3 regions of the Pannonibacter anstelovis genome follow, and region 3 is predicted to be linked to each of the others. Evidence: riboswitches for the same ligand, from Rfam matches in the RefSeq annotation. Region 3 holds a riboswitch; each other region holds the start of a gene.
The links. A riboswitch is a leader RNA that binds a small molecule or an ion and turns the genes downstream of it on or off. The one in region 3 is predicted to bind thiamine pyrophosphate.

Region 1 (3,946 bases), on a different contig from region 3:
GCAGCCGTGATGAATGCCCTACAGATGGCTTTGCGTGATGGGGCAGGGGTGGAGCATATCGATATGCCCGCCACGCCGCACCGGGTCTGGCAGGCCATTCAGGCCGCCCGCGCTTAAGAACGAAATGCGAAGAGGGGGCGGCGCGGCTGACTGCGCTGTCCCCTCACTGACGCCTTCTCCGGCCAGCAGCGTAAAATTCTGTATGCTGCGGCAATATGGTCTGGAATTTTGATACCGGTTTGCTACCCTTGTATACAGTAGCATGCATGATACGCACGGCGAAGTTGCTGCGCTATCAGCAGATTTGAGTTGAGCTTGGCCCGGCGCCCAGCTTCTTCATGCCCGCCCCTGCGCCGGACCTTTGGACGATCATATGGCCATGAGGGAGACGAACGCCCCTGACGAGGATGAGGCGGAGAACCGTGCATTGGCCTCCGGAGAGGGCGCGCAGGTCCCGCCGCAAGCCGCCGTTCTCACCTCACAGAAACCCGTGCTGGGCATCGCTCTGAAGCTGTGCTCCACCTTCACCTTCGCCTGCATGGCTGTCGCTCTGAAGATCACCACAGAGAGCGTGCCAATTGGCGAGATTGTCTTTGCCCGCAATTTCTTTGGCATGTTCCCGGTGCTGCTTCTGGTGGCGCTGCGCGGTGAGCTGACCAGCTCTCTTCATACCCGCCAGCCGCTTGGCCATGTGGGGCGTGCCATGGCGGGCATTGCGGCCATGCTGTTTGCCTTCACATCGCTGAAATATCTGCCCCTTGCAGATTCAACGGCCATCGGCTTTGCCGCGCCGCTGTTCACGGTGGTTCTGGCCTTTTTCTTCCTTGGTGAGACGGTGCGTGTCTACCGCTGGACGGCCGTCGTCATCGGGTTCCTTGGCATTGTCGTCATCCTGTCTCCGCATATGGGCGGCACGGAGATGAGCGGGGATGCCTGGTTCGGCGCGGCAGCTGCGGCTGCAGGCGCCTTCTGCACGGCCATGGCGATGATCTTCGTGCGCAAGCTCTGCGAGACAGAGCGGACCAGTACCATTGTCATCTGGTTCTCCGGCTGTGCCTCGCTGATTTCGCTGGCAACCGTTCCGTTTGGCTGGATCTTCCCCGGCTATGCCTGGGTCATTCCGGATGCGAAAACGGCAGGGCTGCTTGTCTTCGTCGGTCTTGCGGGCGGCGTTGGCCAGATCGTCATGACCGAGAGCTACCGCTACGCTGATGCGTCGACTATCGCCCCCTTCGATTATGCAAACCTGCTCTGGGCGGTGCTGCTCAGCTGGGCGATCTTTGGCGATATTCCGGTGTGGCAGGTGGTGGCCGGTGCGCTGATCGTGGTGGCGGCAGGCCTCTTCGTCATCTACCGCGAACGGGCGCTGGGCAAGGATGACAGCCGGGCGCGCAAGGCCTCCTCGCCGCTGCGGCCCTGATCTTCAGCCTGCGCCCCGGCTTTCATCGCCCGGCGCAGGCTGAATAGTGCCTCAGAATGCCTTGAAGGTAATGATGGTGCGGGTGTCGCGGATGCCTTCCATGCAATGCAGCTTCTCATTGACGAAGTGGCCGATGTCCTCGCCATCCTCGATATAGACCTTCACCAGCAGGTCATAGTCGCCGCTCGTTGAGTAGATTTCCGAAGCGATCTCGGCATCCGCAATGGCATTGGCGACCTTGTAGGTCTCGCCGAGGTGGCATTTGATCATGATGAAGAAGGGCTTCATGGCGTGCTCCTGAGGGCTATCCTGTGACAGGACATGGCCGATCCGCCGCCGCCAGTCAATCGCTGCGCTTTATTGCCGCCAGCAGAGCATGCTTGCCAAGGCGGAACGGGCTTGGTAGCTGTTTGCCGTCTCATGGGGGTGCCCGCCGGATGCGCCGGGCTGAGAGGCGATGGTGCCAACTCCTTGAACCTGATCCGGCTTGTACCGGCGGAGGGATTTGGGATGATGAGCGGTCAAACGGCACGCGGCGCAGCTGATGCAGCGGCCATTTCTACCATCACTGCGGATCACCTGGCCTCGCGCACGGCGGAGGTACTGGACAAGATCCGGGTATTCGCACCCCGTGTGCATTGCCTCACCAACGCTGTGGCTCAGGCCTTCACCGCCAATGTTCTGCTGGCGTTGGGCGCCATTCCGTCGATGACGATCTCGCCGGAGGAAGTACCCTTCTTCACGGCTTCTGCGCAGGCGCTGCTGGTCAACCTCGGCACGCTGGACGACGCGCGGAAGGAAGCAGCGAGCAGGGCTATCAGCATCGCAGCTGGCGAAGGCAAGCCCTGGGTGCTGGATCCCGTCTTTGCCGACCGTTCTCCCCCGCGCCTGACCGAGGCCCGGCGCCTTCTGGCTCTGAAGCCTTCACTGCTGAAAATCAATGCCGGGGAGCTTGCCGCGCTGGGCGGCGGTGCGTCTGTTCTGGAACTTTCCGGCCAGCTGGGGCTTCCCGTTGCAATGACCGGTGCTGTGGATGACATCAGCAGCGGCATTCAGAGCCTTCGCCTTGCCAATGGGCATCCGCTGATGGGCCGGGTGACGGCGACTGGCTGTGCAGCCGGGGCGGTGGCTGCGGCTGCGCTTGCCGTGGAGCCGGACCCGGTGGTGGCTGCGGCTGCGGCGCTGTCCATCATGGCGATCGCAGGGGAAATTGCCGCCGGACATTCGACCGGGCCAGGCAGTTTCGTTCCCGCGTTTCTGGATGCCCTTTATGGGCTTGAAGCGGCGCAGATTCGCGCCCACTTGCGGCTTGCCTGAGCCGCAGCCCGTTCATTTTCAGGAGGAATCATGACTGCCATTGCCCTGACCATCGCAGGCTCGGATTCCGGCGGTGGAGCCGGCATTCAGGCTGATCTCAAGACCTTCTCGGCGCTCGGTGTCTATGGTGCCAGCGTGCTGAGCGCACTGACGGCACAGAATACGCTCGGCGTCAGTGCCATTCACGACGTTCCCCCTGCCTTCGTGCGGGCGCAGATGGATGCGGTGCTGTCCGATCTCAAGGTCAATGCCATCAAGATCGGCATGCTGTCACGCCCGGATGTCATCTGTGCCGTGGCCGAAGGGCTGGATGCGCATGAGGCGTCCAATGTGGTGCTCGATCCTGTGATGGTCGCAGCCTCCGGTGATCCGCTGCTGGTGCCGGAAGCGGTCTCCGTGCTGATTGCGGAACTGCTGCCGCGCGCGCAGCTGATCACGCCGAACCTGCCGGAAGCCGCCCGCATGCTGAATACGGAAATTGCACAGGGCCGGGAAGCCATGCGCACGCAGGCGCAGGCGCTGCTGGATCTGGGCGCAAGGTCCGTGCTGCTGAAGGGCGGCCACGGGGAGGGGCCGGAGAGCGAGGATCTGCTGTTGACCCGCGACGGACGCGAACAGTGGTTCACCGCCCCCCGCCATGCTACGCGCAACAGCCACGGCACCGGTTGCACCCTGTCGTCCGCGATTGCCGCGGGCCTTGCCAAAGGGCTTCCGCTGCCCGATGCGGTGGCCGGAGCGAAGCTCTATGTGACCCATGCCATCCGGGCTGCTGACAACCTCAAGATCGGTGAAGGCCATGGGCCCGTGCATCATTTCCACGCGCTCTGGGAGACAAGCGATGTCAACTGAGATCAAGCCGTCCGCCTCGCGCCGTCAGGCCCTCAAGCTTGGTGCGGCCAGTGCCGCTTCTCTGCTGGCCGCGCCCGCGCTCGCCAATACGGGCGAGGCCGTGATCGAGTGGAAGATGGTGACTTCCTGGCAGAAGAACCTGCCGGGGCCGGGAACGACCGCCCAGACGATCTGCGACCGGATCGAGAGAATGTCGGGCGGGCGTATGCGGGTGCGGCTCTTTGCTGCCGGCGAACTGGTGCCGCCGCTCGGCGTGTTCGATGCCGTGTCTGCCGGTACGGCACAGGTGGCGCACACGGCCTCCTTCTTCTGGCAGGGCAAGATGCCTGCTGCTGTCTGGTTTACGGCCATTCCCTTCGG
Region 2 (3,946 bases), on a different contig from region 3:
GCGGCCAGCAGCTTTTCCCCCACGATCAGGTCATCGGTGGTGTAGGGAAACACCTCGAAGCCCTCGGCGCTGAGAATGCGCGCGGCCTCCACCAGCTCGAACACATCCGGCTGCAGCGTGTCGTGGTGGCCGATGACTTCCAGCTTGATCCAGTTTGTACCAAACACCTCCCGCGCCATTTTCGCCGTCAGCACCGCCTCAGACGCGCTGTGGCATCCTGCGGTGTTGGGCAGCACCTTGACCCCGAGATCGCGGATCATCTGGAAGAACGCGCCGCCATTTCGCCCGGCCGCCGTTTCCCGGCGCAGCGACACGGTGACAATCTCCGCCTTCGAGTGCCGTACGGCATCAGCCAGTATGGCAGGTGAAGGATAGCGGGCTGTGCCCAGCAGCATCCGTGACGAGACCTCGCAGCCATAGAGTGTCAGGCTCATCTCAGCCTCCCTGCATCGGCGACAGGATCTCGATCCGGTCGCCCTCGCTCAGCCGGCAGGCCTCCCGGGCTTCGCGCGGCACCAGTTCGCCATTGACGGCGGTGGCTAGCCAGTCGCCTTCATAATCAAGTTCCTGCAGCAGGGCGGGCAGGGTTTCCGCCGCACAGGCCACGGCTTCGCCATTCACCAGCACTTTCATGGGTTTGCATCTCCCTTGTTTTCCATCAGCCGCCTTGCGGCCATATCCGCTGCCTGCCGGGCGAGGGCCGGGGCAAGCAGGAAGCCATGCCGGTACATGCCGGCAACGGCCAGATCCGCGCTGTGCGGCAGGCGTTCCGGCTCTGCCACCACGCGCGGCATGTTGTCGTCAAAGGCGGGGCGCACTCCGGCGCCCAGTTCCACGATGCGCGCTTCGCCAAAGGCGGGATGCAGCGCATAGGCGGTGTTGGCCAGTTCCATGACCGAGCGTGCCGTCACCGGGCCGCCGTCGTCGCTTTCAATCATGGTGGCGCCTACCATGAAGCGCCCGCCGCCGCGCGGAACCACATAGAGCGGATGGCGCGGATGCAGCAGGCGCACGGGGCGCGACAGGGAGATTTCCGTGGTCTCCAGATACAGCATCTCGCCGCGCACACCGCGCAGACCCGGCATCCGGCCGATAGCGCCGGGCCCGGTGCAGTCGATGACAAGCGATGCCCGCAGATCTGCCCCTTGCGCTGCTTCGCCCAGCTGGAAGGTAACACCGCGTGCTTCCAGCTGCTTCCAGAGCGCCGTCATGGCGAGGCGCGGATCAAGATGGGCTTCATTCTCGAAGAACAGCCCGGTCATGAAGCGCCCGGCAAGGGCAGGTTCCAGCTCTGCAATTTCCGCAGCATTCACCGTCCTGTGGCCTGTCGAGCGGCTGGCAAAGCGGCGCAGTTCCGCCTGATCGCGCGGCGGGCACAGAACCAGCGTGCCTTTGCGGGAGACAAGCCCCGGCACGGCCGCCTCCCACCAGTCTGCAGCTTCCAGCCCAAGCTTCAGCACCTCGGGCCCGGCGGTCTCCGCCTCGCACCAGGGGGCAAGCATGCCGCCGGCATAGAAGGACGCGCCATGACCCGGTGCCGGATTGGTGTCTGCCACAATGACGGAAATCCCGCGCCGGGAAAGCTCCAGCGCTGCGGCAAGCCCGGCCACTCCTGCGCCGCGCACCACCACTGGACGAGAGCCTGCAGAATGAGAGAGGCCTACGTGTGTCTGGCTCATCCGCTTCCGGCTCCGTGGCATCTGTCTCACGGGCGGAAGGGCTTTGTGAGGCGCCCGCTGGCAAACGCCGTGCCTGCGCGCATCACACACCATCCCTCCGCCAGCGTGAACTGGATCAGGTTCAACGGGTCACTGCGCTGCATCGCCAGCAGTATCTCAGCCCCTTGCACGGGACTCCCCAAGGTGAAGCCCAACCTTTGCGCCGGGAATGGAGGCTTGTCAATCGCGGGAGGGCCGGTGATTGCATGATTGCAACGGCTTGCCCTTCGAACTGATCTGCTTCGCCGCAGCGGGCCCTCTGAGGGCAAAGGCCGCCGGGCTGCTCTTCCGTGCCTTGGCACACGCGGCCGCAAAGCGGCTTGTGCCTTCACCTGTTGCGTGCGCCCTGCCTTTCCGGATGCACCCGGCGGAGACTAGCCGCGCAACTCGTGCAGGATCATGGCGGCCGCGCCAAAGGCGACCGCATCCGTCGCGGAGTTCTGCGGCACAAGGATTTGCGGCTGCAGAACCCGCGCCCCTTCAAATGGGTCCGATGTGGCAAATTCAAGCCAGCCTGCAAGACGTTTGCGGACACTCCAGGGCAGCGTCCCTCCGAGATAAATTGCAGAAGGCGCGAGGATGGCTGCAATCATGAAGGCGAGCGTTGCCGTCTCCGGCCCTGCCTTCGCAAGCCAGGTTTCCAGTACGGCCTCATGTTGCTCCAGATAGGCGGTCCATTCCCCGGCCGAGCGCCCTTCCGGGATAACGCCTGCATGGTCGAGGCACCAGGAGGCCAGATCATCGAAGCTGGGTCTGGAGCGGCCCCTGGCGCGCAAGGCGCCGACTTCGCCGGCATTGCCCGCATGCCCGCGGTAAAGCTCGCCGTTGACGATGATTCCGCTGCCGATGCCTTCAGAAAGATAGAGATAGACGAAGTTTTCGTGAGTGGCGGCGTTGCCCATCGTCAGTTCGCCCATTGCGGCGGCGTTGGCATCGTTCTCGATCATGACCGGGCATCCCAGAGTTTCCTCCAGGGCGGTTGCAAGGTCTGAACCCGTCCAGCCGATCACCTCCTGCGCCAGATCGAGGGATGCCGTCTGTTGATGGAAACGGGTCGGCATGGCGATGCCGGCACCGATCAACAGCCGCGGGTCTATGGCGCTTGCAGACAGAAGTTCTCCTTTCAGCCGCCCGACGGCGTCCAGCAGGCCGGAAAAGCTCTCGAAAGAGCCTCGTTCCTGCCACTCTCCCACGAGATTTCCGCGAAAGTCGAGCAAGGCAACCGAGACGGCAAACCGGTTGGCGTGCAGGCCGATTGCGTAACCGGCCTTTTCAGACAGCGTCAGATCAATATGCGGTGCCCCGCGCCCGCCCGAGCGCCTCGCACCTTCGACGATGATGCCGCGCTCAATCAGGTCGCGGGTCATCGTACTGACCGCCGCTGTCGTGATGCCGCACATTTCCGCCAGTTGCACCCGCGATGCCATGCCTTTCCTGCGCAGGTGCTTGAGCATGTCGGCCTGCGTCCGTCCAATGCCCTCCAAAGGGTGCTGCCGCGTCAGCATGAATTTCCTCCTCCTCGCAATTCCCTAGCGAATGTCATCAAACTTTTAATTAAGCAAGTTAATTAATGAAATATCGCCAACTGGATTGATCAGTATGACAAAGCCTCTCGCTCTTCTCACCAGCATTGCTCTTTCGGCTCTCGTGGCCGGCAACGCGTATGCCGAAGACATCAAGATCAAGATGTCGACCCTCGCGGACAAGTCCGGCCCGGCGCGTATCACCAACATCGAAGCCGCAGCCGACATCATGAACAGTCAGTTCAAGGCAGCCGGCATCGACAAGCGCATCGTCATCGAGGCAAATGCCAGCGCTGTCAAAGGCTGGGACGACCTGGCGCTTGAACTCATGAAGGCCTTTTCGGTCGGTCAGGGGCCGGACCTCTATGTCCTGCCGCATGAATGGATTGGCAAGTTCGCTGAAGACGGCAATGCCCTGGCCATGGACGGGATCATTGCCTCTACCCCGTGGGCCTATGGCGACATCCTGCCAGTCCTGTGGAACTCCGCCAAAGCCGCCGATGGCAAGATCTATGGCATCCCGCAGGATGCGGAGATCCGCATGTTCTTCTATAACAAGGACATGCTTCGCAAGATCGGCAAGGATGAGGCTTTCATCGAGAGCATCCCTGCCCAGGTTGAAGCTGGCAGCTTCACGCTTGATGACCTGACCGCCCTCGCCAAGGAGGTGGTTGACGCAGGTGCGGCGGAATACGGCATGCTGCA
Region 3 (3,946 bases):
CGTCAAAGATCGGCACGCCATTCTCTTCCGGATAGAAGGCCTTGCCCTTCTTGCCCTCCAGCTCGATCTGGGTCAGCTCGAAATTGCGGTAGCCGCCGATCACCGCATCCACCTGCCCCGCCATCAGAGACGGCGACAGGGCGAAATTGACATTGATCAGCTCCACGTCCTCAATCGACAGCCCCTGCGAGCGCAGCATCTGGCCGAGCATGGCATCCTCGAAGCCGGAGACGGAGAAGCCGATCTTTTTGCCCTTGAGGTCCGCCAGCGTCTTGATGGGGCCATCCTCCAGCACGATCAGCGTGTTCAGCGGCGTCTCCACCAGCGTGCCGATCCACTTCAGCGGCATGCCTTCGCTGATCTGAGCATGGAGCGTCGGCTGGTAGGAAACGGCGATATCCCCCTGGCCGGCCGCCACCAGCTTCGGCGGCATGGCCGGATCAGCCGGTTCGATCAGCTCCACATCAAGCCCTTCAGCCTCGAAGAAACCCTTCTGCTTGGCGACCACCAGCGGCGCGTGATCCGGATTGACGAACCAGTCGAGCAGAACGGTCAGCTTGTCTGCCGCCGCAGCGGGTGAAGCAGCGGCCAGAACAGCGGCCAGCGACAGCGCGAGAATGCGTTTCATGCGGGTCTCCCAGTAGACAGGTGTTGGATGAAGTTTGAGCCGGTCCAGCCACAGCCTGACCGGCAGATGCGTGCGCGGGGATCAGTCCTCGCGCTGCCAGGGCACCATGCGGCGGGTCAGGCGCTCGACGACGAAGCGCAGGACCAGAACCATTGCGGCAAGCAAGGCGAGAGCGGCAAACATGGTGTCCGTCTGCATCCGGGCATTGCTCTGCAGCATGATGAAGGCAAGCCCGCCCTTGGCCCCAACCCATTCGCCAACAATGGCACCGATGGGAGCGAAGACCGCTGCGATCCGGACGCCGGACGCGAGCGCGGGCATGGCTGACGGCAAGCGGAAGTAACGCAGTTCCTGCCAGCGGTTGACGCGGTAAAGCAGCGCCAGGTCCACCAGGCCCTGATCCATCCGCCGGAGACCGTCAAAGAACGTCGAGGTGACGGCAAAGAAGATGACCAGCACCGCCATCACGATCTTGGAGGCAAGGCCGAAGCCGAGCCAAAGCACCAGAATGGGAGCAATGGCGAAGACCGGCAGCGCCTGTGTCACCAGAACGACCGGCAGAAGCCCGCGCCGTGCCAGCGGCGACAGCCACATGACGAAGGCCAGCATGACCCCGGCGGCAATGCCGAAGACAAAGCCCAGCAGGGTTTCACTCAAGGTGATGCTGGCGTGATACAGTAGAAAGCCGCTCTGGCGCTGGAAGGCCTCCAGCACTTTCAGCGGACCGGGCAGCATGTAGGGCGGGATTTCGAGGAGCCGCACCGCCAGATCCCAGATCAGCAGCAGAGACACGCTGACCGCGACACCTGGCGCAATGCTGCGCAGGAGAGAAGCTGCACGGGCCGGAAAGGCATTCCGGACGGGGCTCGCAGATGGAAGGGGTTGCCTTCCCGAAAGAAGTTCTATCGACACAGAAGGATCTCCCGCCACCGGCAAGCCGGTCAAGACATTGGAGATCCGGGATATGGCTAAAGGTTTCCGTCCCTTCGCCGGCATGACCCGGATCAGGTTCTAAGGGTTCGGCTTTGCGCCATCTCAGCTCACGTCGGAGCACCCCTCGGACCAACCCGAAACATGCCGCCTGAATGGCGCCTTGGCAAGCAAAACTTGCCAGCACGCCATGAAAGCAGAAGGCCCCGCACATCTTGATAAGATGCCGGGGCCTTGCCGGTTGCTTTTCGGGTTCGCGTTATGTGACGCCCTAGCCCTTCTGCCAGGCCTCAATCGCCTGTTCCAGAGCACGGGCACCAGGTGTGCCCTTCTCGATGGTGAAGATGGCACGCTTGCCGTTTTCGTAGAGCATCGGAACATCGATCCAGCCGCGCTCACGCATCAGGGCAAGGTTACGGTCGCGCTCGCTGTCAACACTCGACAGTGCGATCCAGAAATAACCCGGAGCGACCTTTACCGATGCGCCCAGGAGCGCATCTCCGCGCGCTTCTTCTGTCGGCTTCATCACAAGGCCCGGCACATTGGAAACATCACCGCCGGAGAAGCCTTCAGGAAGCTGGAACTGGATTTCGACCAGATGGCTGGCGGGCAGCGAGCTATCTGTGTTCGGCTTGATTCGCAGCGTCACATTGATGTTCCGGTCCGGAATCTGAGCCTGAGCCACGAGCACAGTCTCTGTCTGCCCGCCGGTACCAGTTTCCTCAGAAACCGACCAGGCCACATTGCCCGCAGAAGCGGTGCCCGAGCCGCTGGCATCTTCACCCTCCTCATAAAGGAAAGCCTTCTGCGCAACGATGGCACCCGGCGTTTCTACAGTCTGGGCAGGAGCCGTACTGGCCGGCGGGGCAGCTGCCTCAGGCACGGCAGCAGGCGTATCCTGCGGCGGCGCGGAAGGCGTGATGAGGGTCGTCGTCACGGTGCGCGCATCAGGGGCGACTGCAGGCTCTCCCGTATCTGTCAGCAGACGGTCGGTATTCTTGCCGCTGTTTTCTTCATTTGCAGCCGTCTCACCTGCGGGGACCGGCGTCTCGGGGGCCGGAGCAGTCGTTGCCGCTGTTTCTTCGCTGGAGGAAAAGATCCCCGCGATCAGCGAGCGCTGTGAATAGATGAAAGCGCCGATGCCAATCAGCACCAGCACAAAACCGCCCAGGAACACGTAGGACATGAAGGGCGAGTTGCCAGACTTTGCAGCACGGCGCGGTGCACGGGTCCGGACCTTGCGCGGTTCATCGGCCGCAGCGCTCTTGCCTCCTGCACTGGCTGACACCGGTGCGGAAGGATCCGGGCGCAAGCTCTCGCTCGCAGGCGCTGGACGAGGGCTTGGTGTGGGAATGGCGTAGGAAGATGGTGCAGGAGCAGCCGGCTCAGCGGACGGCTTTGCAGGCGCCGCATCGAAGGCAGGCTCCACGCGCGGCTCGCTGCGCTCGCCAGCCGGATCCGCCGGAGCGCTCTCGTTGCGGAAGGCATCGCGGGCGGTCTGCACCGCGCTTGACGACGCATCCCCAAGCCTTTCGGCCTCCTGCACGGTAGAGCCAAGCGGCCCGCGCGGCGAAGGAGAAGACGGCGGATAGGGCTCGGCGCGGGGCGCAGCCGGAGCGATGGCGCCCGCAGGAGGGGCCATGGGCGCAGGCGCTGCGGGCGCCGGGCGCGTTGCCATCAGCGTTTCACGCGCCGCCTCGGCCTCAACCTTGCGGATGGCTTCCTCAAGGCGCAGTTGTTCGGCCGTGATTTCGGACGGGGAAAGCGGCGGCTCATAGGCCTTGAGCTGACTGACAATCGCGTTTCGGGCGCGGCTGTAGACGTTGCGGCGCGCAGAACCGTTGTTCTCCGGCAGTGACGCAATCGTTTTCTTCAAAATCGAATAGTAATCAGCCATTGGCTCGCTCGTGAGGGGTGCCAGCCTGAACCCGGCGCACCGGAAGCTCCGTATTCATGCCATCCCATTTGTAGGCTCAACACCGGCGGGCGCAAGAGGTGTTCGGCAAAGATAGGATGCGCAATCAGGTTTTTACATGACTTTCGGGCGGAATGGGGAGCATTCCGCCCGATAAATTTCACGTCAGTCCTGGAACGGATTCTGCACCAGGATGGTGTCGTCACGCTCCGGGCTGGTGGAAAGCAGCGCCACCGGTGCGCCGATCAGTTCCTCCACATGCCGGACATATTTCACCGCCTGCGCCGGAAGATCAGCCCAGCTGCGGGCGCCCTTGGTGGATTCCTGCCAGCCCGGCAGGGTTTCATAGATCGGCACCACACGTGCCTGCGCCCCCTGGGAGGCCGGCAGGTAGTCGATCCGCTTGCCGTCCAGCTCGTAGCCGACACAGATCTTCAGCTCTTCCAGTCCGTCCAGAACATCCAGCTTGGTCA

Region 1: linked by a shared signal. The riboswitch ahead of thiM (hydroxyethylthiazole kinase) and the one ahead of V6L75_RS13035 (ABC transporter permease) in region 3 are both predicted to bind thiamine pyrophosphate.
Region 2: linked by a shared signal. The riboswitch ahead of thiO (glycine oxidase ThiO) and the one ahead of V6L75_RS13035 (ABC transporter permease) in region 3 are both predicted to bind thiamine pyrophosphate.

The regions. Positions count from the first base shown of each region.
Region 1 covers NZ_JBAKBF010000014.1:42,152-46,097, reverse strand. Annotated here, with positions in the region: gene V6L75_RS18400 (xanthine dehydrogenase family protein molybdopterin-binding subunit) at 1-117, shown strand, start outside; gene V6L75_RS18395 (DMT family transporter) at 374-1,420, shown strand; gene V6L75_RS18390 (Lrp/AsnC ligand binding domain-containing protein) at 1,472-1,708, opposite strand; TPP riboswitch at 1,833-1,942, shown strand; gene thiM (hydroxyethylthiazole kinase) at 1,931-2,737, shown strand; gene thiD (bifunctional hydroxymethylpyrimidine kinase/phosphomethylpyrimidine kinase) at 2,768-3,586, shown strand; gene V6L75_RS18375 (TRAP transporter substrate-binding protein) at 3,576-3,946, shown strand, end outside.
Region 2 covers NZ_JBAKBF010000003.1:204,827-208,772, reverse strand. Annotated here, with positions in the region: gene V6L75_RS06255 (thiazole synthase) at 1-434, opposite strand, end outside; gene thiS (sulfur carrier protein ThiS) at 436-633, opposite strand; gene thiO (glycine oxidase ThiO) at 630-1,679, opposite strand; TPP riboswitch at 1,755-1,870, opposite strand; gene V6L75_RS06240 (ROK family transcriptional regulator) at 2,093-3,223, opposite strand; gene V6L75_RS06235 (ABC transporter substrate-binding protein) at 3,318-3,946, shown strand, end outside.
Region 3 covers NZ_JBAKBF010000007.1:227,002-230,947, reverse strand. Annotated here, with positions in the region: gene V6L75_RS13040 (ABC transporter substrate-binding protein) at 1-628, opposite strand, end outside; gene V6L75_RS13035 (ABC transporter permease) at 710-1,363, opposite strand; TPP riboswitch at 1,593-1,696, opposite strand; gene V6L75_RS13030 (hypothetical protein) at 1,830-3,455, opposite strand; gene V6L75_RS13025 (adenylosuccinate synthase) at 3,639-3,946, opposite strand, start outside.